DNA from 4 places in the Arthrobacter sp. Helios genome. Region 4 is predicted to be linked to each of the others. Evidence: riboswitches for the same ligand, from Rfam matches in the RefSeq annotation. Region 4 holds a riboswitch; each other region holds the start of a gene.
The links. Region 4 has a riboswitch for S-adenosylmethionine ahead of ArtHe_RS11425 (hypothetical protein). Riboswitches for the same ligand answer to the same signal wherever they lie in the genome.

Region 1 (3,529 bases), 980 kb from region 4:
CAACGGGGTGAAGCAGTTCAACATCAACCTGTCCCACGCGGACAAACCGACCGATGCCTCCATCCACTGCCGAGTGAACGGCACAACGACGAAGCTTGGCAACACCATCACCATCGCCTCAGACCAGGAGCCGCTGCGGCCCGCCGTCGTCATTGGCCAGGACGCAGGCTACGAAGCCCTGCGCGCCGTCGAACTTCCGGAGCTTGAGGCGAAGCTCCAGGCCGCCGCCAAGCAGGCGGTACCGCTGCTGGACACGGACGGCATGATCTTGCTGGAGAGCTGGAAAGACGATCTGAGCGGCCTCACGCCGGTGGCCCAGGGTGTGGCAGCAGCTGTCCAGAAGCAGTCCGCCGCAGCTGCCTCGGTCGATGCCTTCATCCAGCGCAATCAGGCAAAGCTCGACGCACAGGACCCGGCCGCCACAGCGGAGCTGTTCACCCTGATGTCTTCCCTCGGACTGGTGGAGAGTCCCACGCAGGTCCTTCCTGCCGGTGGCCGGCTGCTTGTTGACGGCGGACATTGCCTGGTGCTGGGCGCGGACCTCGGCGTCACAGTCCCGCAGGACAAAACCCTGTGCGCAGACACCGCCGCCCAGCGCTGGGTGATGGACGCACGCGGGGCGGTTCACAGCGAAGAGCGTCCGGACCTGTGCCTGGTTCCCGGTACGCCGGTGAAGATGGCGGCGTGCGCCACGACCGCAGCGTCCCAGGTGTGGATCGCCGAGGCCGACGGACACCTGAAGAGTGCGGTGTCCAACTACCTCGACTTCCACCGGCACCAGGGAATCGCCGGCATGTACGGCCGGACGTCCGGGGCCAACCAGATCTGGCAGGGCCTGGCCGCATCGCAGAACCCGGGAATGGCAACGCTGAAGGCCAGCAGCATCGCCACGCTCTCCGGACTGAATTTCGCCACTGCCGTGATCGACACGTTTATCCAGGACAATCAGGCAAAGCTCGATGCGAAGGACGCGGCAACCACGGCGGAACTCGCCGCCCTGATGTCCTCAAACGGCTTCACGGAAAATTCCACCCGGATACTGCCGACCGGAGGCCGGCTGCTTGTCAACAACGGGCACTGCCTGGTGTTGGGCGGGGACCTCAGCGTTACCGTCCCTAAAAACAAGGCACTGTGCGCTGACACTGCGGTCCAGCGCTGGTTTATGGATACCCGCGGGGCGATCCACAGCGAAGCACGGCCCGATATGTGCCTGGTGCCCGGCACCCCGGCCAAGGTCGCTGCCTGCTCTGCTGCCGAAGCTAATCAGGAGTGGCTCCCCGAGGCAGACGGACATCTCAAGAGCGCGGTTTCGAGCTACCTCGACTTCTACCGGGACGAGGGAATCGTGGGGATGTATTCGAAGAACGCCGGAGCGAACCAGATCTGGACCGGGCTCACAACATCCGCCAACCCGGGGATGGCCAGCCTGAAAGCCGGCAGCATCGCGACGCTGTTCAGCCTTGGACTGGACGCGTAGCTCAGCAGGAGGGATTTAGCAGCAGGGATTTAGCACCGAAAGGGTGCACACCCCGGGGCAATTCAGCCCGGGGTGTGCACCCTTTTCCTTGGTACTGAGTCCGGCTGCTACAGAATCCGGCGGTTGCCTGTCCCGGTCAGGCGAACTCAGGAACCGCCAGGTTACGGAACGCTGAGCCGTGGAATACCAGCGGTTCATGGGCGTCCTCATGGGTGGAGTAGCCGTGGACCCGTAGAAGCACCACAGCGTGGTCTCCGGCCGGTACCTCATTTTCGATCGAGCAGTCGAGCCACAGGGCAGCTTCGTCCAGGAACAGCGCGCCCTCAGCTTCGTGCAGTTCGAGGCCGGCGAACCGGTCGCCGTCGCGGGAGGCAATCTGGCGGCAGACGCCGTCGTGCCCTGTCCCGAGGACGGACACGCCGATCCGCTGCGCGGAGCGCAGCACCGGCCAGGTCCGCGAGGTGTTCTGGACCGCGAACATGACCAGCGGCGGCTCCATGGAGACCCCCACGGTGAAGGACGACGCGACGATGCCCTGCGGTACGCCGTCAATTTCGGCGCACAGGGCCGCGATTCCGGATGGGAAACGGCCAAACGCGCGGCGGAGGGCAGTGGGCTGCAGATCGGTTTCAAGGGCCATGGGACTTCCTCTGCCTGATGCGCCCGCTGCCCGGAAGGCAGCACGGGGACGCTGTACTTGCCGCACCGGGAGATCCACCGGGACGGCCGAATCGTCACCTGGAGCACCCCGCTATGGCGAGAGGGTTGCCGTCCAACCGGCCAGGGCCTGTGGCTGGAACTCTTGATTCTGCCCATCAATCTAGGGGCGGGGCAGGGGCGGGCGCAAACCCGTGTCACACGCAGTGGCGGATCCGCAACACTTCGTAACCGCCGGGCTGCCAGCCTGCTGCCGGGGGAGCCACTAAAGTGTCCGCATGAGACAACGCTGGTTCAAGCAGGTAGACGTCTTTGGCAGCCGCCCCTTTCAGGGCAATCCGCTGGCGGTGGTGCTGGACGGGGACGGCCTGGACGATGAAGCCATGCTCCAGTTCGCGCGCTGGACAAATCTCTCGGAGACGACGTTCGTGCTCCCGGCCACGCAGGAGGAAGCCGACTACCGGGTCCGGATCTTCACGCCAGGGGGAGAGATTCCGTTCGCGGGCCATCCAACACTCGGCACCTGCCATGCGTGGACCGAGGCCGGGAACACCCCGGTACGGCCGGGGCTGGTGATCCAGGAGTGCGGAATCGGCCTGGTGCCGCTGCGGGTCAATGCCGGGCTGGCCGCGTTCGCCGCGCCAAGGCTCATCCGGACCGGTCCCGTGGAGGAGGACATCCTTGCCCGGGTCACCGCTGCTCTGGGGCTCACCCCGAACCAGGTGGACGGCCACCAGTGGGTGGACAACGGGCCGGGGTGGCTGGGGCTGCTGCTGCCCGACGCGGAGACAGTGCTTTCGCTGCGCCCGGACCACGCCGCGCTCGGCAACCTTCGGGTCGGCGTGATCGGCCCGCAGCCCGAAACCGCTGAAACCGACTTCGAGGTGCGCGCCTTCGCCCCCGGCCTGGGCGTATCCGAGGACCCGGTCACCGGCAGCCTGAATGCCGGCCTGGCCCAGTGGCTGATCGGTGAAGGCCTGGCCGGGGAACGCTACACGGTCACGCAGGGCACCGCAGTGCACCGTTCCGGCCTGGTCCGGGTCTTTATGCGGGAGGGCCGCATCTGGGTGGGCGGAGAGTCCGTAACCTGCATCGACGGTTCAGTTTCCCTCTAGCCCGCCGGGTTTCCTTCCAGTCCCTGAACTCCGCTGGCAGTCTGGGACTCCATCCGCCGGGGACCGCTGGTCCGCGGAGAGGGAGAGCGCGCGGGTAGCCTTGGGATGTGAGTGACTTGTTCAGCAGCGATGAGGACCTGGACCCCGAGGACAGCGGCGGTTCGGGGGAGCGGGACGCCGACGGCGGTGCGCGCCAGCGCCCGCGCAGCCCCCTGGCGGTCCGCATGCGTCCGCGCAGCATCGATGAGGTGGTGGGACAGCAGCACCTGCTGGCACCGGG
Region 2 (3,529 bases), 930 kb from region 4:
CCGGCTGCATCCGTGCCATCTAGACCCGTGCCGTTTCGTTTCGGACCTGGTCACTCCGGAACTGCGGAGCATTCTCTTCTTCATCCGGGCTGACCGCTGCGCGGGTGGGATCCCATTTGATCACCGAGCAAACGATGCAGGCGATCAGCGGTACGGCGGAAAGGATCAGGAAGGTGGGTCCGAGGCCAAGGTCCTGCTTGAGGATGGGGAAGACGAGCAGGCCCAGAGCCGCTCCGGTGCTGCCAAGCGCCCCGATAACACCGTTGGCTCCCGCTCGCAGTTCGCTGCGGAAGGACAGGGTGGAGATGCTCTTGCCGTTGGCGCCGGGCCCGCCGGAGTGGAACAGGATGAACAGGGACGGGATCAGGAAGGCCAGGAAGATCGGCAGGCTCTCGTAGAAGGCTCCCAGTATCACCAGCATGATGAAGACGGCGCCGAAGCCGACTGCTGAGGCCTTGCGCAGGCCGATTTTCCTGCCGATCATCGGCGAAAGGAAGCCGCCGACGATACCAAATAGGTTGAAGACAAGCGCGCCCAATGTGGCCACCACGAAGTCTTCACCGAACAGGGTGAGGCTAATAATCGGCAGGTACCAGCCGACGGCGAAATACTGGATGGACTGCCCCATCTGGATGGTGGCAGCGAGGATCGTCCGTGGAAGGTAGATTCCACGGAAAATCAGCGCGATGTTGGCGAAACCCTTTGTCGCCTGGTTCAGGATCGGGGAGCGGTCTTCGACGGGCGCTGCAGTGAAAGGCTCACCATAAATCTTCGTCATGGAGGCGGCCGCCTTTTCAAGCAGGCCCTTCCGGGCTGCCCAGGTGGGGCTTTCGACCATAAAAGCGAGCTGGGCGACAAAGAGGGCCAGGGCCACGATGCCCGCTGAGCCGACGGCGTAGCGCCAGATCGATTCTCCGACACCCATGTTGTAGAACAGGATGGCCAGAATCAGGTTGGAGCTCACCGCGGTGTACCAGATGCCCTGCCAGGTGTTCAGGCGGCTCTTGAACCGGGCGGGGGTAAATTCTGCCAACAGGGCCATGGCGATCGCAAAGTCGATGCCGTAGGCGGCACCCACGAAGAAGCGTCCCACCAGCACCAGCTCGAAAGCGGGTGCAAAGGCGGCCAGGCCGGCGCCGATCAGCGCCAGGAACTTAGCGAAAACCAGTGGAGGAATGCGGCCCCAGCGGTCCGCCATCCAACCGCCAATCGGATTGAACACGATGGCGACCCAGGATGCGAGGGACGTCAGGATGGCAACCTGGGTGGCGCTCAGCTCCAGGTCCCTGGTCATGGGTCCAAGGCCGGCGCTCAGCGCAGAGTTGGAAAAGGCGTCTAGGAACAGGCCGCCCAGCGCGAGCCACCAAATGACCCCGGCCCGGCCCGCTATCTTGGGGCGGGCGTCAATGTAAGAAACTACGTCGTGCACGCCGCGGAGTGTAAAACTCGACATTATGGCCGACCTCTCTGTCGGGATTGCTCCTGTCAGAGACCACGGCCCAATAGAAACGCAAAAAGGGCAAGAAAAGACCTCCAACAGGAAGTCTCTATTCTTGCCCTGATAAATGTGATCTTAGACGCATAATGCCGTTTGTGGCAATACCCAGCCAGCGCTCTTTCCGAACCCGGGCATTACGCCGCGTGACACCCCGCAGCTTGCGCGCCACCGGGGGCGGTGTTCCATACTGGGCGGGCAGGATCATGAGTCCCAACGCGAAGCTCTGGCTGGTTGGGCGGCAACCCTCTCCCGTGGCGGGGTGCCCCAGATGACGATCCGGTCGCAGGCGCATCAGCCTGCGGCAAGTACGGCGCTCCTTCGACGGTGCGTCAAACCGGAAAAGGACTTCCATGGCCAATTCGCCCGCACCCCGACAGATCCGCTTCAACGCCTTCGACATGAACTGCGTGGGCCACCAGTCGCCCGGCCTGTGGCGCCACCCCGAGGACCAGTCCTCCCGGTACAACGACATCCGCTACTGGACCGAGCTGGCCAAGACCTGCGAACGCGGGCTTTTCGACGGCATTTTCATCGCCGACGTGCTGGGCACCTACGACGTTTACGGTTCCTCCAACGAGGCCACGCTGCGCCAGGGCACCCAGGTGCCGGTCAACGATCCGCTGCTGCTGGTCTCCGCCATGGCCCTGGTCACCGAGAACCTGGGCTTCGGCGTCACCGCCGGCACCGCGTACGAACACCCGTACCCGTTTGCCCGCCGGCTCTCCACCCTGGACCACATTACGAACGGCCGGGTCGGGTGGAACGTGGTCACCGGCTACCTGCCCTCCGCCGCACGGAACATGGGCCAGGAAGACCAGCTGGAGCACGACGAGCGGTACAACCACGCCGACGAATACCTGGAAGTGGTCTACAAGCTGCTCGAAGGCTCCTGGGAAGACGACGCCGTGGTCCGGGACCGCGAAACGGGTGTCTTCACCGACCCCTCCAAGGTCCATGACATCAACCATGAGGGCAAGTACTTCAAGGTCCCCGGCATCCACATTTCCGAGCCCTCCCCGCAGCGGACCCCGGTGATCTTCCAGGCCGGCGCCTCGCCGCGCGGCATCGCGTTCGCGGCCGAGAACGCCGAGGCTGTGTTCGTGGGAGCCCCGACCGTGGAGAAGCTGAAGGCCACCGTCACCAAGATCCGCGACGCCGCCGAAGCGGCCGGCCGGGACCGCTACTCGATCCGGATCTACACGCTGCTGACAATCATCACGGCCGCGACCGCCGAGGAAGCCGAAGCCAAGCACCAGGACTACCAGCGCTACACCAGCGACGAGGGCGCACTCGCCCTGATGTCCGGGTGGATGGGGGTGGACCTCTCCACCTACAACCTGGATGAACCGCTGGGCAACGTGGAGTCCAACGCCATCCAGTCCGCCGCCGCGAACTTCCAGAAGGTGAAGGACGACGGCGAGCCCTGGACCGTGCGGGACATCGCCGAATCCGCCGGGATCGGCGGGCTGGGCCCGCGGCTGGTGGGTTCCGGTGCCGAAGTCGCCGAGGAGCTGATCCGCTGGGTCGAGGAAACCGACGTCGACGGTTTTAACCTGGCCTACGCCGTCACCCCCGGGACGTTCGAGGATGTGGTGGAGTTCGTTGTGCCGGAGCTGCAGCAGCGCGGCGCCTACCCCTCCGGGTACGCGCCCGGAACGCTGCGGAACAAACTCTTCGGCGCCGGCGACAAACTGCCCGAAACCCACCGGGGCGCCAGGTACCGCTTCGCCCCGGCGGTCAACGGCTAGGGCAGGCTAGTACAGCTTGATGGAACCGCCGTCGGCCATCAGCGTCTGGCCGGTCATGTACTTGGACTGTTCGCTGGCCAGGAACACAACGATCGGTGCGATGTCCGTTTCGGGATCGCCGAGGCGGCCCAGCGGGACGGCATCCACGACTTCCTGGTAGGCCTCGGGGAAGGCCTGGCTCCACTGAACGATGCCCGGCGTCAGGGCAATGGGGGAGACCACGTTGACGCGGATGCCGTCCGCAGCCCACTCATTGGCAGCGGTCCGGGAGATGGCGCGGATG
Region 3 (3,529 bases), 1.3 Mb from region 4:
TTCAGCGAGGCAAGCTCATCCGGTGACGGAATGCCCCGGACCACGGTAGAGACAAATTTCTGCGAAGATTCGCGGCGCGGATTGGAGAAGACTTCAAACACTTCGCCCTGTTCCACAATCCGGCCGCCATCCATCACGGCTACCCGCGTGGCCAGGTTTTTGATCACATCCATCTCATGGGTGATCACCACAATGGTGATGCCCAGTTCCCGGTTGACGCGGCGCAGCAGGGCCAGCACCTCGTGGGTGGTTTCCGGGTCCAGTGCCGAGGTGGCCTCGTCTGCCAGCAGGATTTTGGGCGACGCGGCCAGCGCACGAGCTATGCCGACCCGCTGCTTCTGACCCCCGGAAAGCTGCTCGGGGTAGCTTGACGCCTTGTCCGAGAGCCCGACGAAGGCGAGCAGTTCCTCCACCCGCGCTGCGATTTCCGGCTTGCTCCGCCCGGCCACGCGGAGCGGGTAGGCGATGTTGTTGCGGACGGTCTTGGAGTTGAAGAGGTTGAACTGCTGGAAGATCATGCCGATGCCCAGGCGCAATGACTTCAGCTTCCGCTCGGGAACCCCGGAGACCTGCTGCCCATCCACGGTGATGCTGCCGGATGTGCTGGTTTCGAGGGCATTGATGAGCCGGACCAGGGTGGACTTACCCGCGCCGGAATAGCCGATGATGCCGAAGATCTCCCCGGCCTCAATCTCGAGGTTGATCTCCTTCAGCGCGGCCACGGCGGGTTCGCCCTTCCGGGCCGGCGGATAGGACTTGGAGACGTTCTGCAGTGAAATGAGGGCCATGAAGGTTCCTTGTTTTTCAGACGGGTGTCCCGGCCGGCAGCTGCTGCCGCCGGCCGGGACCCTTCGGTGATGCGGCCGGGGTTAGCCCAGGGCTTCGATGTCCTTCTGGACCTTTTCCAGCGACGTCTTCAGGTCCTCCACCGGAACTTTTAGGAACTTGGCGGTGTTGCCTGAGGCCTCCTGCACACCGTCCTGGACGGACTGGGTGTTCTGGTAGATCTCCACCAGCTTCACGTACGTCTCATTGTTTTCCTCGCCGGCGCGGGCCGCGAAGATGTTCACGTAGGGAATGGCCGCGGGATCCGCGGGGTCATCCTGCGCAATGGCATCCTCAAACTTCAGCCCGGCGTCTTCCACGAAGTCGTTGTTGATGATGGCTGCGGCAACGTCGGGCAGCGAGGTGGGTGTCAGCGACGCTTCCAGGGTGGTCACCTTGACCTTGGACTTTGCTGCATCGATGTCATCGAGGGTGGAGAACGCGCTGCCGCCGCCTTCCAGGGTCACCAGACCTGCGGACTGCAGCACCAGCAGGCCGCGGGACAGGTTGCTCTCATCATTGGGGATGGCCACGGTGGCGCCGTCGGGGATCTCTTCCACGGAGTCGTACTGCGTGGAGTAGAGGCCCAGCGGGTAGATGGCGGTGGAGCCGACAGGTGTCAGGTCGCTTCCGCTGGCAACGTTGTAGCGGGCCAGGTAGACGATGTGCTGGAACTGGTTCAGGTCCAGCTCACCCTCTGACAGCGCCGGGTTGGGCAGGGTGTACTCGCCGAAGTCGACGATTTCGACGTCGATACCCTCCGCCTTGGCTGCCTCGGTATAGGTGGCCCAGTACGGATCGCTGGCACCAACGACGCCGATTTTCACCGGCGCACCTTCGTCACCGGCCGCGGAACCGCAGGCAGCCATGCCGAGGGCAAGGAGGGGTGCTGCGGCAAGAGCCAGGATTTTCCTGCTGAGTTTCATGGTTCGGTTCTTCTCCTGAATGGGTCCGCGGCAAACCGCGGAAGGGTGGGGAGGCGCAGGCCGCTGTGAGGGCAATGCCGGCGCCGTACTTGCCCTGCGGAAGGTCTCCGCCAGGGCCGAATCTTCACCTGGAGCACCCCGCTACGACGAGAGGGTTGCTGTCCAGCCGGCCAGGGCCGTTGGCTGGAACTCTTGATTCCGGACCCACGCTAGGGGCGCCTTCAGCCCGGTCCAAATGTTGCGCCATGAGGCTTCGCGCCCCGTCGCGGAAGGTCATATTGCGCCATGTGCTGTCATACAGGGCAGCCCCGGTACTTCACTGCCGGCCAGCCCGTTGGTGAAGCACGGGCCGCGGGGTCGGTAGTCTGGGTGCTTCCTGCCGCGGAAATCAACGGCAGTGAACGTCCAGGAAGGCTGATCAATCCAAGATGGCTGATCAATCCAGGAAGGCTGATCATGGGCATGGTTGAGGATCTCGGCGCGGACGACGTTTGTGCCCTGGCGGCACGCCACGGTTTGCTGCTCGAACCGGGGAGCGTCCGCTTCAACGAAGCCGGCCTGGACTACCGGGTGGCGTTTGCTGCGGAAGTGCAAACCTCTGAGCGGGACAATGAACAAGTTCTTCAACGGTGGGTCCTGCGCGTGCCGCGCCGGGCGGACGTGGCGGCGAACCAGGACGAGGAACGGGCCATCCTGGACTTTGTCCGTCCGCGGCTTTCGGTGGCCGTCCCGGATTGGCAGATCCAGGCCGATGACCTGATTGCCTACCCGCTGCTGCCCGGCTCCCCCGGACTGACCGTGGGTCCGGAGAACCAGACGGACTGGCATTTCGACCCGTCCGGCAAGGCCTATCTGCAGTCTCTGGCGGAGCTGATCGCGTCCCTGCACGGCCTGGATGCCGGTGCCGCCGCCGCAGCTGGTATTCCGGCCGAAACGCCGCACGCTGTCCGCCGGCACTGGGCGGACGGGCTTCGCAGAGTGGAAAAGGAGTTCCGGATCGCGCCGGACCTGCTGGCGGGCTGGGAGCAGTGGCTCAGCGATGACCGGCTCTGGCCGGAGCGGACCGTCCTGACACACGGTGAACTGTATCCCGCCCACCTGCTGCTGGATGAGGCAGACCGCATCGTTTCCGTGCTGGACTGGACCACCGCCAAGGTCAGCGATCCTGCGCTCGAATTCATGTATATCCAGCTGATTTCGCCGGATTCGCTGGAGGAAACCGCCGCGCGCTATGAGGAGGCAACCGGAACTTCCGAGCCGCACCTGGTGGAGCGCTGCACCGCCCTCATTGCAGCCGGCCCGCTGAACCATGCGCTCTATGCCCTGACGACGGGGCTCCCCGAGCACCGGGACGCCGCCGCTGCCCAGCTGTTTCCCTGACCGGCTGTCCCTGCCCGGCTGTTTCCCTGCCCAGCAGTTCGCTGACCGGCTGTTCCCGAAACAGCTGCCGCCGGCGGCGCATCCTCCGGCGGTGCATCTTCGGCCAGGGCCGTCTGGCGGTCGGGTCCGGAGCGTGTGTATCCTGCCAGCAGTGCAAACTTCTTCTTTTTCGTGACGCAGAACTTTTTCTGCCATTCCGCCTTCACGCGGAACCGTGAAACTGCTCCCTGGCGGGCAGTGATTTCGTGCGCCCCGGTGCCGGGACCCTTCAAGGGTTCCGGCTGCCCAGGCCCACCACCGGAAACTTCACGGAAGAACAATCATGCCTGTCCCACAACCTCCCCAACGTCGATTCCTCCCCCTCACCCCGCTGCATGAGCGGGACGAGCTCCACCCGG
Region 4 (3,529 bases):
GGTTTGGCGCGGTAGTCGCGGCCTGCGCCGGTCCGGAGCTGCCGGCCACCTGCGCCCCGGCACTTGAGGCCGCCCAGGCCTACGCCGAAACCACGCTCGCCGCCCAGCTGCGGGAATCACTGGGCCGCCTGCGTTCGCTGGCACCCCGGGCGGAGATCGTCCTGACCGGCTATCCGCACCTGTTCGAGGAAGGCACGCCCGGGCCGCTCAGCCCGCAGGCCCAGGCCCTCTTCAACGAAGGAACGGATAAGCTCAACGCGGTCCTGGCCGCGCAGCTGGGACGGGGCTCGACCTTTGTGGACGTGGTGGACGAGTTCTCCGGGCACGGAGTGGGATCGCCCGAACCGTGGATCATCTTCGATGGCGGGCCGTTTGACCTCCATCCGAACGCCACCGGCTACCGCGACGGCTATCTGGCCGCGTTCACAGCGGATGTGGAGCTGCCCTCACACGGCGGCTGCCGCGGCAGGAGCTGACGGCGGCCACGTCCTGACCGAGGGTTGCCCGGTCCCAAGCCTGCCTGGCCCCAAAGCACGACGGCGGCGCCCGCCACACGCGGGCACCGCCGTCGTCCTGGGTGCTCCAGAGCTACTTCATGTGCGGAACAACCACGGCGCGCCCGCTGAGCTCGCCTGCCTCCAGCTTCCGGTACGCCTCCAGCGCGTTGTCCATGCTGTAGAGCTCCACCTCGGGCTTGATCTGACCGGCGCGGTACATGGCCACCACTTCGTGCAGGTCCTCAATGGTGCCCCAGTAGGTGTTGGTCGTGGTGGACTCGTACGGGGTGGTGAAGAAGCTCCACTCATACGTCCCGCCGGCGATGCCAACCACAGTGAACCGGGACTGCGGTGCCATCGATGCGGCTGCAGTCTTGATGGTCGGACCCACCCCGACGAAGTCGAACGCAGCATCCACACCGCGTCCGCCGGTGATCTCCCGGATGCGTTCCACCTGGCCCTCGCCGCCGGGAACCACGATGGCGCCGGCAGCTTCGGCCTTCCGCATGGCCTCTTCCTTCATATCGGTGGCAATCACCGTGGCGCCGGTGAGTGCCTTGAGGATCTGCACCGCCATCTGTCCCAGCCCGCCAAGGCCGACGACCAGGGCGTATTTGCCGCCCCCGGCCAGGTTCGGCAGGGAGTTCTTGATGGCGTGGTACGGCGTCAGGGCCGCATCGGAAAGCGGTGCCGCGGCGACAGGATCGGCGTCGCCCAGCGGGACCAGGTTCCGGACCGGAACCACCAGGTATTCGGCCATACCGCCGTCGCGGCCCAGTCCCATGCCCAGGTAGGGCATCTCGGCGGCGTTCTCGCAGTAGGTGTCCTGCCCGCGGGAGCAGGCCTTGCAGTGCCCGCAGCCTACCGGCCCGTAGACCAGGTACGCGCCGCCGACCTCCACGCCGCTGACGCCTTCGCCAAGCTCTTCGATCCAGCCGGAGTTCTCATGGCCCAGGACGAAGGCGGGAGGGATCGAGCCCGGCGAGCCTTCGGCGAAGTCCTTATAGAGCGCGACGTCGGAATGGCAGGCACCGGCGCCCGCCACCTTCAGCAGGACCTCGCCAGGGCCCGGCTTCGGCTTTTCGACCTCCGTCAGGGACGGGAAGGTCTGCCACTTCTCAAATACAACTGCACGCATAATGCCTTCTTCTTTGAATCGGTGCGGCGGAGTTTACCCGCCTCCTCCACCATATATGCTTTTACATCTACTTGGCCCGGCGGGAGCGGGGGTTCCGCCACAGGGGCCGGGTGCGCTACTGTTTGCAGTACTTCACGAGATGCGGCCTCCGCGTTCGGCACCGCCGGGCAAGGAACAGCTCCGACTGGCCTCACACCAACCCCATTGTTCGGCGGGTGGTTCGGATGACGAAGCGGTCTGCGCTAACCGGTGCGGACAAGGACAACTCCCCGAAGGACAAACACTGTGACCTACTCCAGTGACTCCCCCATCAGCAGCATCGCTTCCTCGCGCCCGGCCCAGGTACTTCCGTCCCTGCCGGCCGCAGCACTGGCCGAATACGACGACTGGGTCGAGGTGGAAGTCCACGCCGACCCCGGACTCGACGTTATTGCCCTGGTCATTGACGGCACCCAGCAGCTGATGTGGCACCAGGACACGGCACGGGTGGCGCTGGCTCTGGTGTCCGCCGTCGACACCGCTCAGTGGTGCCCCCGGCACTCAACGCTGCTGGTCCCCGGCGGCTTCAACAGTCCCGCGGGCAGCTCTTTTTTCCACTTAGCCGCTACGGAACGGCTGGCCCTGTGCCGGGAGAACCCGGCTGAGGCCAGGCTCCCCCTTCCGCAGTAGCGGCTTCACCCCAGCAGCCGGGCCCGAAGCCGGTCCAGCGTCAGGCTGTCTGCTCCGGCCCGGAGCAGGAAATCCCGGGCGTCCAGGTTCTCCGCCACGGCCAGCAGCTCCTGCTGCGCGGCTGCGATCCGTTGCGCGAGTTCAGTGTCGTTCAAGGGGCGCTCCCGCGGCTGCGTCTGGCGCCGGTGCCATTCATTGATTCCGGCGGCTGCGGCCGCATAGTCCGCGGCGGCCGCTTCCGGTGCTGCGCCGGCGAGCTGCAGCAGGAGCAGGGCGACCAGGCCCGTGCGGTCCCGCCCGGCGGAACAGTGAATGACAACCCCGCCGGGCGGGGCATCCGCGATGGCCTGGGCGACCGCTGCGAATTTCTCCGGCCACCGGGCAAGGTTCGCAGGATAAAAGCGCGGGGAGTTCATGTACGGTCCGGTGAGTGCGGTGAACTCCGGATCGGCGGTTTCCTGGGTGGGCCGGTTCAGGACGGCGATTCCCTGGACGGCCGACGGCGGCAGCAGCGGGTCGGTGTCCCGCCTGCCGATTTCGGTTTCGTTCCGCAGGTCCACGACGGTGCGGACACCGGCGTCGTAGGCCTGTTGCCAGCCCCGCCCGGTGAGCCACTCGGAGCGCCCCATCCGGAAGAGCCTGCCCGGCAGGATACTGCGGCCGCCGGCCACGGGGATGCCCCCGAGGTCCCGGGCGTTGACGGCGCCCTCCCAGGCCACAGTCCGGTTGCTGGCAGCGTCCATGGCTCCAGCGTAGGCGCTGCCGGATTCACTGCCGAAACTGGTGCGGTTGAGGCAGCCAGGGGGGAGGGTCAGCTCCAGTCGAAAAAGCCCTTGCCGGTCTTGCGTCCGAGCTCGCCACGGGCCACCTTGTCCCGCAGGATCTGCGGCGGCTCGAAGCGCGGGCCGAGGGTGGAGGCCAGGTACTCGGCGATGCCGAGCCGGACGTCCAGGCCTACAATGTCCGTGGTCTTCAGCGGGCCGGTCGGGTGCTTGTAGCCCAGGACCATGGCGGCGTCGATATCCTCAGCGGACGCCACGCCCTCTTCGACCATCCGCATGGCTTCGAGGGCAATCGCCACGCCCAGCCGCGAGCTGGCGAAACCGGGAGCATCGTTGACGACGACCGGGGTTTTGCCGAGATCGGCAACCCAGGTGCGGGCTTCAGCGGCCAGCTCCTCGGAAGTCCGCTTGCCGAGCACCACCTCGATCAGGGTCGACGCCGG

Region 1: linked by a shared signal. The riboswitch ahead of ArtHe_RS06880 (flavin reductase family protein) and the one ahead of ArtHe_RS11425 (hypothetical protein) in region 4 are both predicted to bind S-adenosylmethionine.
Region 2: linked by a shared signal. The riboswitch ahead of ArtHe_RS15895 (LLM class flavin-dependent oxidoreductase) and the one ahead of ArtHe_RS11425 (hypothetical protein) in region 4 are both predicted to bind S-adenosylmethionine.
Region 3: linked by a shared signal. The riboswitch ahead of ArtHe_RS05545 (MetQ/NlpA family ABC transporter substrate-binding protein) and the one ahead of ArtHe_RS11425 (hypothetical protein) in region 4 are both predicted to bind S-adenosylmethionine.

What each region holds. Positions count from the first base shown of each region.
Region 1 covers NZ_CP095402.1:1,546,805-1,550,333, reverse strand. The annotation lists gene ArtHe_RS06885 (M66 family metalloprotease) at 1-1,477, shown strand, start outside; gene ArtHe_RS06880 (flavin reductase family protein) at 1,614-2,117, opposite strand; SAM riboswitch class IV at 2,166-2,285, opposite strand; gene ArtHe_RS06875 (PhzF family phenazine biosynthesis protein) at 2,413-3,249, shown strand; gene ArtHe_RS06870 (replication-associated recombination protein A) at 3,387-3,529, shown strand, end outside.
Region 2 covers NZ_CP095402.1:3,462,602-3,466,130, forward strand. The annotation lists gene ArtHe_RS15885 (FGGY family carbohydrate kinase) at 1-10, opposite strand, end outside; gene ArtHe_RS15890 (MFS transporter) at 20-1,453, opposite strand; SAM riboswitch class IV at 1,698-1,812, shown strand; gene ArtHe_RS15895 (LLM class flavin-dependent oxidoreductase) at 1,849-3,246, shown strand; gene ArtHe_RS15900 (SDR family oxidoreductase) at 3,253-3,529, opposite strand, start outside.
Region 3 covers NZ_CP095402.1:1,246,791-1,250,319, reverse strand. The annotation lists gene ArtHe_RS05550 (methionine ABC transporter ATP-binding protein) at 1-788, opposite strand, end outside; gene ArtHe_RS05545 (MetQ/NlpA family ABC transporter substrate-binding protein) at 870-1,751, opposite strand; SAM riboswitch class IV at 1,832-1,949, opposite strand; gene ArtHe_RS05540 (macrolide 2'-phosphotransferase) at 2,037-3,131, shown strand; gene ArtHe_RS05535 (pentapeptide repeat-containing protein) at 3,454-3,529, shown strand, end outside.
Region 4 covers NZ_CP095402.1:2,528,004-2,531,532, forward strand. The annotation lists gene ArtHe_RS11415 (SGNH/GDSL hydrolase family protein) at 1-476, shown strand, start outside; gene ArtHe_RS11420 (NAD(P)-dependent alcohol dehydrogenase) at 589-1,635, opposite strand; SAM riboswitch class IV at 1,766-1,903, shown strand; gene ArtHe_RS11425 (hypothetical protein) at 1,921-2,304, shown strand; gene ArtHe_RS11430 (tyrosine-protein phosphatase) at 2,310-3,047, opposite strand; gene ArtHe_RS11435 (3-hydroxyacyl-CoA dehydrogenase family protein) at 3,116-3,529, opposite strand, start outside.